2 regions of the Pseudenhygromyxa sp. WMMC2535 genome follow, and region 2 is predicted to be linked to the other one. Evidence: riboswitches for the same ligand, from Rfam matches in the RefSeq annotation. Region 2 holds a riboswitch; the other holds the start of a gene.
What was found. A riboswitch is a leader RNA that binds a small molecule or an ion and turns the genes downstream of it on or off. The one in region 2 is predicted to bind cobalamin.
Positions count from the first base shown of each region.

Region 1: linked by a shared signal. The riboswitch ahead of G6O69_RS11865 (ribonucleoside-diphosphate reductase subunit alpha) and the one ahead of G6O69_RS06995 (TonB-dependent receptor) in region 2 are both predicted to bind cobalamin.

Region 1 is NZ_JABJWV010000001.1:3,086,579-3,091,431, forward strand. Features, by position in the region: gene G6O69_RS11860 (lipoxygenase family protein) at 1-839, opposite strand, end outside; cobalamin riboswitch at 1,132-1,328, shown strand; gene G6O69_RS11865 (ribonucleoside-diphosphate reductase subunit alpha) at 1,513-3,876, shown strand; gene G6O69_RS11870 (ribonucleotide-diphosphate reductase subunit beta) at 3,936-4,853, shown strand, end outside.
Region 2 is NZ_JABJWV010000001.1:1,861,416-1,866,268, reverse strand. Features, by position in the region: gene G6O69_RS07000 (hypothetical protein) at 1-584, opposite strand, end outside; gene G6O69_RS06995 (TonB-dependent receptor) at 590-2,977, opposite strand; cobalamin riboswitch at 3,009-3,190, opposite strand; gene G6O69_RS06990 (M3 family metallopeptidase) at 3,313-4,853, shown strand, end outside.

The DNA.
Region 1 (4,853 bases), 1.2 Mb from region 2:
CCGACGCGCGCCTCGAAGCGCGCGGGGTCGACGGGGAAATTGCTGGGCAGCGCGTCGATCTTGCGGATCAGCAGGGGGTTGGGCCCGGCCACGCGCATGCGCGCGAACAGGGCGTCGGACATGGTCTGGGAGACCACGTCCGGGACCACGACGGTCTGGAATTGATCGGCGTAATCGCGCAGCGCCGTCGCTGGACCATAGAGCCCGGCCTGCTCGAGGCCCGAGTGGATCAGCGCCTCGATGATGTCCTCGAAGATCGAGCCGAGGCGATCGAGGTGCTCCCTTTGTGCGCCGCGCTTGCCCCCCTTGGTGACGTCGTCGTGGACGTCCTTGGTCAGCTCCTCGAGGGCCTCGCGCTGCTCCTCGAGGGTGTCGACGAAGGTCTTGACCTCGTCGGGGGCCTCGCGGAGGGCGCGGACGTCGTCGATGATCTCCACGACCTCGTCGAGGGCGTGCTCGATCCGCCCGCGGATCTTCTTCAAGGTCGCGTCGCGCCAGCTCGCGTCGCCGATCTGAAAGTCGGCCGGCGGCGGCGGATCGAGGGCGACGGCGCCCACGCCAAACAGGTTGGTGACGTTGACGACCATGTTGCTGAGCAGGTCGAGGCCGGTGTCGAGGATGTCGAGGATCTGGACCGCGTTGAGCTGCTGGCTGGGCGGCAAGGGGTGCTGATCGTCGACCTCGAGCACGGCGATGGGCTGAAAGACCAGGGTCTGGCCGTCGTACTCGTAGCTGTGCGAGTGCGACCAGGTGTACTGCGTCCTGGCCCAGGCGAGCGCGCGCTGACGCTCGGCGGCTTGAGTGGCGTTGGCATATTGGGGCAAGGTGGGGTTCGCCATTTGTCTATCCAGTCGTGTCTATCTCGGGCACGATATCCGAACTCGGTCGATATGTGGTTAGTCGATTCGATGAGCTCGAAATATCAATATGAAAACATGGCATCGGTGCGCTCTGGAAACATGGAGATTGGCGCTGGCTCCGCCGGGCTGCTGGCCGGGTTGCTGGCCGGGCTCCTGGATGGTTTGGCGGGAGCTTTCGAGAGACGCTGCCGCGGTGTTCAGCCTCGTTCCGTCACTGCGTGCCGCCCGCTTCGGACCACAACATGTTGTTGACAAGGGCTGGGCACCCCCCATATGTTGTGCCCGCGAAGGTTCACGGCCTGGCCGTGAATCAAGAGGGAATCCGGTGCGAATCCGGAGCTGCCCCGCAGCGGTGAACGAGAACGAAGCCCCGAGACAGGCACTGGCGACGGCCGGGAAGCCAGGGGTGTAGGTGACGCCAAGTCGCGCTCGTGAGTCCGAAGACCTGCCTTCGCTCGATCCTGGGAGACAACCAGGGTCGGCTCGACCTGAAGCCTCGGGGGAGGCCCACGGTGCCGGTGTTCACCTCTGGTGTGCCCGTCCCTCGACCCCCTTTGCTTCACAGCCCGCGGGGGCGCAGGTTCGACAGGCACCCGAAGCATCTCGCGGTGGACTCTGCCTGCTTGCCGTCTTCGCGACCACGACGCCGCACATGCCGACAGCAAGCACGCCCTCCCCGACTCAGCCCGACCCCGCGCTCACCGCCGCCTCGGACTCCCTCTCGCCGGCTGCGCCGCCGGTCGCAGATGCCGAGCTTCGCCGCCTCGCGGCTGGCCTGGACCACGTCGACCTCGAGTGGACGATCGACACGGCCGCGCGCCGGCTCCCGCCCGGGGCCGACGCCCGCGCGCACTACGACCTGCTCGCCCACACCGCGATCGCGCGGGTGGATCAGGCGCCCGAGTACGCCAGCTTGGCCGCGCGCTGCCTGGCGCGGGTGATCGAGCTCGAGGTCGGCGGGGCGGGGATCACCGGCTTCGTCAACGGGATCGAGGCCATGCACCGCGTCGGGCTGATCAACGAGCGCCTGCTCGAGTACGCCCGCCACCACGGCGCCGCGCTCCAGGCCGCGATCGACCCCGGGCGCGACGCGGGCTTCGACTACTTCGGCCTGCGCACCGTCTACGACCGCTACCTGCTCCGCCACCCGCGGACCCGCGCGGTGCTCGAGACCCCCCAGCACTTCTTCATGCGCGTGGCCGCGGCCCTGTCCGAGCAGGTCGAGGACGCGCTCGAGCTCTACACTCGCTACAGCCGCCTCGACCTGCTGCCGAGCTCACCCACGCTCTTCAACGCCGGCACCCGCCGCGAGCAGCTGTCGAGCTGCTACCTGCTCGACTCGCCCCGCGACCACCTGCTCGACATCTACGCGCGCTACACCGACGTCGCCCAGCTCTCGAAATTCGCCGGCGGCGTGGGCCTTTCCTACTCGCGGATCCGCAGCCGCGGCTCGCTGATCGGCGACACCAACGGCCACTCCAACGGGATCGTGCCCTGGCTCAAGACCCTCGACGCCTCGGTCGCGGCGGTCAACCAAGGCGGGCGGCGCAAGGGGGCGTGCTGCGTGTACCTCGAGACCTGGCACGCCGACATCGAGGAGTTCCTCGAGCTGCGCGACAACACCGGCAACGAGTACGCGCGCACCCACAACCTCAACATCGCCAACTGGATCCCGGACCTCTTCATGCGCCGGGTCGAGGCCGACGCGATGTGGAGCCTCTTCGATCCCAAGGCCGTGCGCCACCTCGTGGATCTCTACGGCGAGAAATTCGAGCGCGCCTACGAGGCGGCCGAGCGCGCCGGCCTGGCGACCAAGCAGCTGCCCGCGCGGGCGCTCTACGGGCGGATGATGCGGACCTTGGCCCAGACCGGCAACGGCTGGATGTGCTTCAAGGACCGGTCCAACGCGACCTGCAACCAGACCGCGCGGCCCGGGCGGACGGTGCACCTGTCGAACCTGTGCACCGAGATCCTCGAGGTCACCAACGACGACGAGACCGCGGTCTGCAACCTGGCCTCGGTCAACCTCGCCCACCACCTGACCACTGGCGAGGGCGAGGGCGAGGGCGAGGGCGAGGGCGGGCTCGAGGTCGACTGGGACAAGCTGCGCCAGACCGTCGAGGCCGCGACCCGGGCGCTGAACCGGGTGATCGACATCAACTACTACCCGATCGCCTCGGCCGAGACCGCCAACCAGCGCTGGCGACCGATCGGCCTCGGGGTGATGGGCTTCGCCGACATGCTCTTGATGCTCGGCCTCGACTTCGACTCCAGGGCCGCCCAGGACGTCGCGCGGCGCGTGGCCGAGCACATCTACTTTCACGCCCTGCGGACCTCCTGCGAGCTCGCCCGGGACCACGGCCCGCACCCCGCCTACCCCGAGACGCGGGTGGCCGACGGCGCCCTGCACCCGGACCTTTGGGAGGTGAGCCTGTCCAGGGAGCTCGACTGGTCCGGGCTGCGGACCGAGATCGCCGCCCACGGCCTGCGCAACTCGCTGCTCGTGGCGATCGCCCCGACGGCGACGATCGCCTCGATCGCCGGGTGCTACGAGTGCATCGAGCCGATCATCAGCAACATCATCAAGCGCGAGACCCTGTCGGGGGAGTTCGTGCAGATCAACCGCCACCTGGTCCGGGAGCTGCGCGCCCTGGGGCTGTGGGACGCCGAGATGATCGACGCGCTCAAGGCCAACGAGGGCTCGATCCAGGCGATCTCGCGGATCCCCGCGGCGCTGCGCCGGCGCTTTCGCACGGCCTGGGAGCTGCCCATGCGCGCGCTCCTCGATCTCGCAGTGACCCGCGCGCCCTTCGTGGACCAGAGCCAGTCGCTCAACTTGTTCATGGAGACCCCCGACATCGCGCGGCTGAGCTCGATGTACTTCTACGCGTGGACGGCCGGGCTCAAGACCACCTACTACCTGCGCTCGCGGCCGGCGACGCGCATCGCCAAGACCACCTTGCAGGCGAAGGCCTGCGACCTCGAAAACCCGCAGCTTTGCGAGGCCTGCCAGTGATCGACCACCATCGCCCCGCCCACCTCCTCGACCCCGGCCAGTGCCTGACGCTGCGCCCGATGGTCTACCCCAGCTTCTACGAGCGCTACCGGGCGGCGATCCGCAACACCTGGACCGTCGAGGAGGTCGACTTCTCCACGGACCTCCGCGACCTGCGTGAGCGCATGGGCCCGGCCGAGCGCCACCTGATCGAGCGCCTGGTCGCCTTCTTTGCGACCGGGGACTCGATCGTCGCCAACAACCTGGTGCTCAGCTTGTACCGCCACCTCAACGCCCCGGAGGCGCGCATGTACCTCTCGCGCCAGCTCTACGAGGAGGCGCTGCACGTGCAGTTTTATCTGACCTTGCTCGACACCTACGTCCCGGACCCCGTGGCCCGCGAGGCGGCCTTCGCCGCGGTCGAGAACATCCCCTCGATCCGCGCCCAGGCCGAGTTTTGCGCGCGCTGGCAGGCGCCGATGGCCGGCCTCGAGCGGCTCGAGAGCGCCGAGGACCAGCGCACCTTCTTGCTCAACTTGATCTGCTTCGCGGCCTGCACCGAGGGCCTGTTCTTCTACGGGGCCTTCGCCTACGTGTACTTCCTGCGCTCGCGCGGCCTGCTTCACGGCCTGGCCGCGGGCACCAACTGGGTGTTCCGCGATGAGAGCGGGCACATGGAATTCGCCTTCGAGGTCGTCGACGTGATCCGCCGCGAGTCCCCGGCGCTCTTCGACGACGCGCTCGCGGCCCAGATCGTCGAGATGATCGAGGAGGCCGTGGACTGCGAGACCGAGTTCGCCCGGGATCTGCTCGAGGGCACGGCGCACCGCGTCGCGGGGCTGACCGTGGCCGACCTGCGCGGCTACCTCGAGTACTGCGCCGACCAGCGCCTGGTCCGCCTGCGCCTGCCGCCGCGCTACGGCGCGCAAAACCCCCTGAGCTTCATGGCCTTGCAAGACATCCCGGAGCTCGCCAACTTCTTCGAGCGCCGGGTCTCG
Region 2 (4,853 bases):
GCGAAGGCGCGAAGATCGACGGCGAGGTCGAAGCGCGCCCGCGCGGCGTCGAGGGTGGGGAAGCGCAGGCGCTGGAGCTCGCCGGCGCCGAACAGGCTGACCCAGGCGCTCGCGCCGTCGGGGCTCAGGGCGAGGTCGTAGGCGTTGGCGCTGGCCGAGGTCGCGCTCGCCGGGGTGATCGCAACTTGCTCGAGGAGCGCGAGCGCGTCGCTCGAGTCGAGCTCGTCGAGCCAGTCGAAGCCGTAGCGGTTGATGACGAACACGCGGCCGCGCTCGACCACGGGCACGGCGTCGGAGGAGGCCATGGCCAGGTCGGCGCGGACCTCGAGGCTGTCGAGGTCGATCAGCCCGACGGCGCCGGTGTTGAAGTCGGTGCTCGTGACCACGAGCTGCGTGGGCGCGGGGGCGGGGCTCGGGCAGTCGTCGACCTCGGGGTAGCCGGCGGTGAGCTCGGCCTGGATCAGCGTCGGCGGCTCGGCGGCGCTCGGGGCCTCGTCGCTGGTGCAGGCCGGGCTCGCGCAGGCGAGGGCGCAGGCCAAGGTGGTCGGGCGGCGAAGGGAGGGGAGAGGCGGATCGGCGCGCATCGTGATCATTGCTTTCGGGGGAGGTCGAGGTCGACGCGCAGCGAGCCCCACACGCTGCGGCCCGGAAGGGGGAAGCCGATGAAGTCGCTGATCCCCGCGGGGTAGGACTGCGTCGGCCCGAGCGCAGGGGTGATGGTGGTCTGGCGCAGGTTGCCGAGGTTGCGGACCTGGACGCCCAGCTCGACGCGGTCGGCCACGCGCAGGCTCAGGCCCGCGCCATGGAGCAGGCGCGGGGGCAGCTCCACGCGCCCCGAGAGGTCCAAGGTGTTGCCGGCGATCCACTCGAGCTCCCAAAACACCCGCGGCTCGAAGCCGACGCCGGCGCGGCCGAGGCGAAAGCGGTGGCCGCCGGCCGGGCGGGCGAGCAGGCTGTGGCGCGGGCGCCCGGGCAGGGGCTGGCCGTACTGCTCGGCCTCGGGGCTCTCGTTGCGGCTGTCGAGCAAGGTGTAGGCGAGGTCGAGGCTCAGGTCGCGGTCCCAGGCGCGCAGGCTCAGGCCAGCCTCGAGGCCGCGGACCCGCGCGCCGGCGACGTTTGTCGGGCGGATCACCGGGCCGCTGCGCACCCACTGGATCAGGTCCTCGCTCCAGGTCGCGAAGCCGACGACCTGGGCGAAGAGATCCACGGCCCCGCCGAGATCCTCGAGGTCGAGGATCAGCCCGCCGTCGACCTTGGTGCCCTGCTCCGGGCGCAGGCCCTCGTTGCCGACGAGGTAGCCGCGGTCGCCGAAGAGCTCGAAGAGCGTCGCAAAGCGCAGGTATCGGCCGACGCTGGCCCGGGCCTCGAGGCCCTCGACGAGCTTCAGCTTGCTGGCCAGGCGCGGCGACCAGCCGAGGACCACGCTGTCGCGGCCGGCGTCGTCGACCTCGCCCTGGCCCTCGGGCACGGCGAAGTTGCTGGCGGCCAGGTCCACGCGCAGCGCCGGGGAGATGGCCCAGCGCCGCGAGAACAGCCACTGCTCGAGCTCGACGCCCAGGCCCAGGCTGGTCCGCCCGCGGGTGGCGTCGCCGGAGGCGAGGACCTGAGCGTCCCCGCTCCCGTCTCCGCTCCCGCTCCCGCTCCCGCTCCCGCTCTCATCGCCGTAGCGCTCGTCGATGGTCACGCGCTCGCCCCGGGCCTCGGCGCTGAGCTCGAGCCACGCGCCGCGCCACAAAGGGGCGCGCAGTCGCGGGGAGATCCAGCCCTCGAAGCTCAGCGCGCGCTGGTCGTTGGCGGCCAGGCCGACCTCGCCGCCGAGGTCGCGAAACAGCCGGTCTTCCACGGCCAAGCTGGCGATCCACTCGACGTAGCCCCCGGGCCCGAGGCCGTCTCGGCGCACGCGGGTGACGTTGCGCAGCGAGGCCGTGCGCCCGCGGGCGTCGGCGGCCGGGGCCGCGGCGGTGCCCGGGATGCCCTGGGTCTTCCACCACCCGAGCAGCTGCGAGGACACGCGCAGGTGATCACGGCGATGATCCACGCGCAGCTGGGCGAAGAGCCGGTCGTAGTCGTTGTTGAGGCGCCGCGAGTAGCCGTCGTCCTCGGGGATCAGCGGGGTGTTGGCGTCGTCGTAGTAGGAGAAGTCGCCGCGCGCGCCCGCGTAGCCGATGCGCGCGGCGATCGACAGGTCGGGGCGCAGGGCGTGGGCGTAGCCGGCCCGGGCCTCGCGGGCCAAAAACGAGCCGAAGCCGCCGGCGAGCCACAGACGATCGTCGCCGCGGTGGACCTCGCCGACGAGATCCATGACGCCGCCGATCGCCGCCGCGCCGTAGCGGGCCGGCGCGTGGCCGCGGTGGAGCTCGATCCGGGCGAGGGCGTCGAGGGGGACCGCGCCGAGATCCACGACCCCCGAGAGGCTCCCGCTCAAGGGCGCGCCGTCGAGGAAGATCGGGACCTGCAAGCTCGTGCTGCCGCGCAGCGAGACCGCGCTGAACTGACCCAGGCCGCCGATCGAGCGCACCGTGACCCCCGGCGCGCGGCTGACCACGCTGGCGAGGTCGTCGGCCGCGGGTCGCCCGGGCTCGCTGGCGAGGTCGATGGCCGTGACGAAGCCGAAGCTGCGCCGGCTGAGGTTGCGCTGGGCGGCGAGGCCGTCGCCGCGCTCTCGACCGACGACGACCTCGGTGCGATAGGGCGAGGCGCTCGGGCGACTCGCGGAGCCGGCGTCGCTGCGTGTGTCCGGAGAGCTGGGCGGGCTCGAAGAGCCGGGCGGGCTCGGAGTCTCCAGCGCGCCTGGAGCGTCTGGAGCGCTCCCGGGCGAGATCTCCGGGGCGCCCTCGCTGGCAGCGTCGCTGCCTGGCGCGTCTTCGGCGGCGGCGGGCGAGGCGGACGCCGCGAGCAGCCCCATGCACGGCTCGGCCGCAGCGGAGGCGGTGGCCGAAGAGGATGGTGCGAGCGCGAGCGCGCACGCGATACGCATGAGGACCAAGGCGAGGGGCTCCCGTCTCACCGATGAATGGGGCGCGGGAGGCAGGTCTCCTGGCTCGCGGGTCGTTCGTCTTCGGCGCCTTCCCAGGTCTCCCCAGTGGCTCGGATGCCTCGACGTCGCCGCTCACAGTGGCGGGAGCCGCCCCGGATTCTCACCGGGTTCCCTCTTCGCCGCTCGCGCGGCACCGCCCGCGCTCGGGCGTCTGACGGCTTTGTTTCGCACAAAAGCCCCTTTCGCGTCCAGCGCCCCGTGAAGATCCCCGTCTTCGTCGCCGGCCCGCGCTCTCGCCACACCCGGGGCCTTCGGCGTATATCCCAGGACCCGACATGCGCACGCCCTTTTTCGCTCTGACCCTCGCCCTGTCGGCCACCGCGCTGACCGCCTGCCACCCCAAGACCGACGCATCACCCGTGAACGACCCAGGCACCAAGACCCAGACCGAGGGCGAAGACAACCCGCTCCTCGTCGCCAGCAGCTTGCAGTACGAGGCGCCCGCCTACGACGCCATCGAGTTCGCCGACTTCCGCCCGGCCTTCGAGCGCGGCATGGAGGCACACAGCGCCGAGATCGCGGCGATCACCAGCAACGAGGAGCCGCCCAGCTTCGAGAACACCGTGGTCGCCATGGAGCGCGCCGGGGCGATCCTCAACCGCACCGCCGACGTGTTCTTCAGCCTCACGGGCACGGTCTCCAACGATGAGATCCGCGCGCTCGAGGCCGAGATGGCCCCGCTGCTCTCGGCCCACGGCGACTCGATCGTCCTCGACCCCGCGCTCTTCGCCCGGGTCGAGGCGGTCTACGAGGGCCGCGACTCGCTCCAGGGCGAGGACCTGCGCCTGGTCGAGAAGGTCTACGAGGACTTCGTGCGCGCCGGCGCCAAGCTCGACGAGGCCGCCAAGGCCGAGATCCGCGAGATCAACGCCGAGCTGTCCAAGCTGACCACGCAGTTCTCCCAAAACCTGCTCGCCGCCGGGAAGGCGGGGGCGGTGGTCGTCGAGGACAAAGCTCGGCTCGCGGGCCTGAGCGAGAACGACATCGCCGCCCTGGCCGCCGCGGGCGAGGCCGCCGGGATGCCCGGCAAGTACGTGATCAACCTGCTCAACACCACGCAGCAGCCGGTGCTCGCCAGCCTCGAGGACCGCGCGCTGCGTCAGCAGATCTTCGAGGCCTCGGCCGAGCGCGCCGCGCAAAACGGCCCGGTGCTCCTGCAGATCGTCGAGCTGCGCGCGCGCAAGGCCGCGCTGCTCGGTGAGCCGACCTGGGCCAACTACGTGCTCGGCGAGCAGATGGCCAAGACCCCCGAGGCCGTGCTGAAGATGCTCGACGACCTCGCCCCGCGGGTCGTCGACAAGGCCAAGGCCGAGGCCGAGGCGATCGAGAAGGCGATCGCCGCCGACGAGCAGCGCTTCGAGCTCGAGCCCTGGGACTGGGCCTACTACGCCGAGAAGGTCCGGGCCAAGCAGTTCGACCTCGACGAGAACGAGGTCCGCGCCTACTTCGAGCTCGAGCGCGTGATGAAGGACGGGCTGTTCTTCGCGATGGGCGAGCTGTTCGGGATCCGCTTCGAGGAGCGCACCGACCTGCCCACCTACCACCCGGACGTGCGCACCTTCGAGGTCTTCGACGCCGACGGGACCAGCGTCGGGCTGTTCTACGCCGACTACTTCGCCCGCGAGGGCAAGCGCGGCGGGGCGTGGATGAACGCGATCGTCGGCCAGAGCGAGCTGCTCGGCCGCAAGCCGGTGATCGTCAACGTGCTCAACGTGCCCAAGCCGCCCGCCGGCCAGCCCACGCTGCTGACCTTCGACGAGGTCGGGACGATGTTCCACGAGATGGGCCACGCGGTCCACGGGCTGTTCTCGGAGGC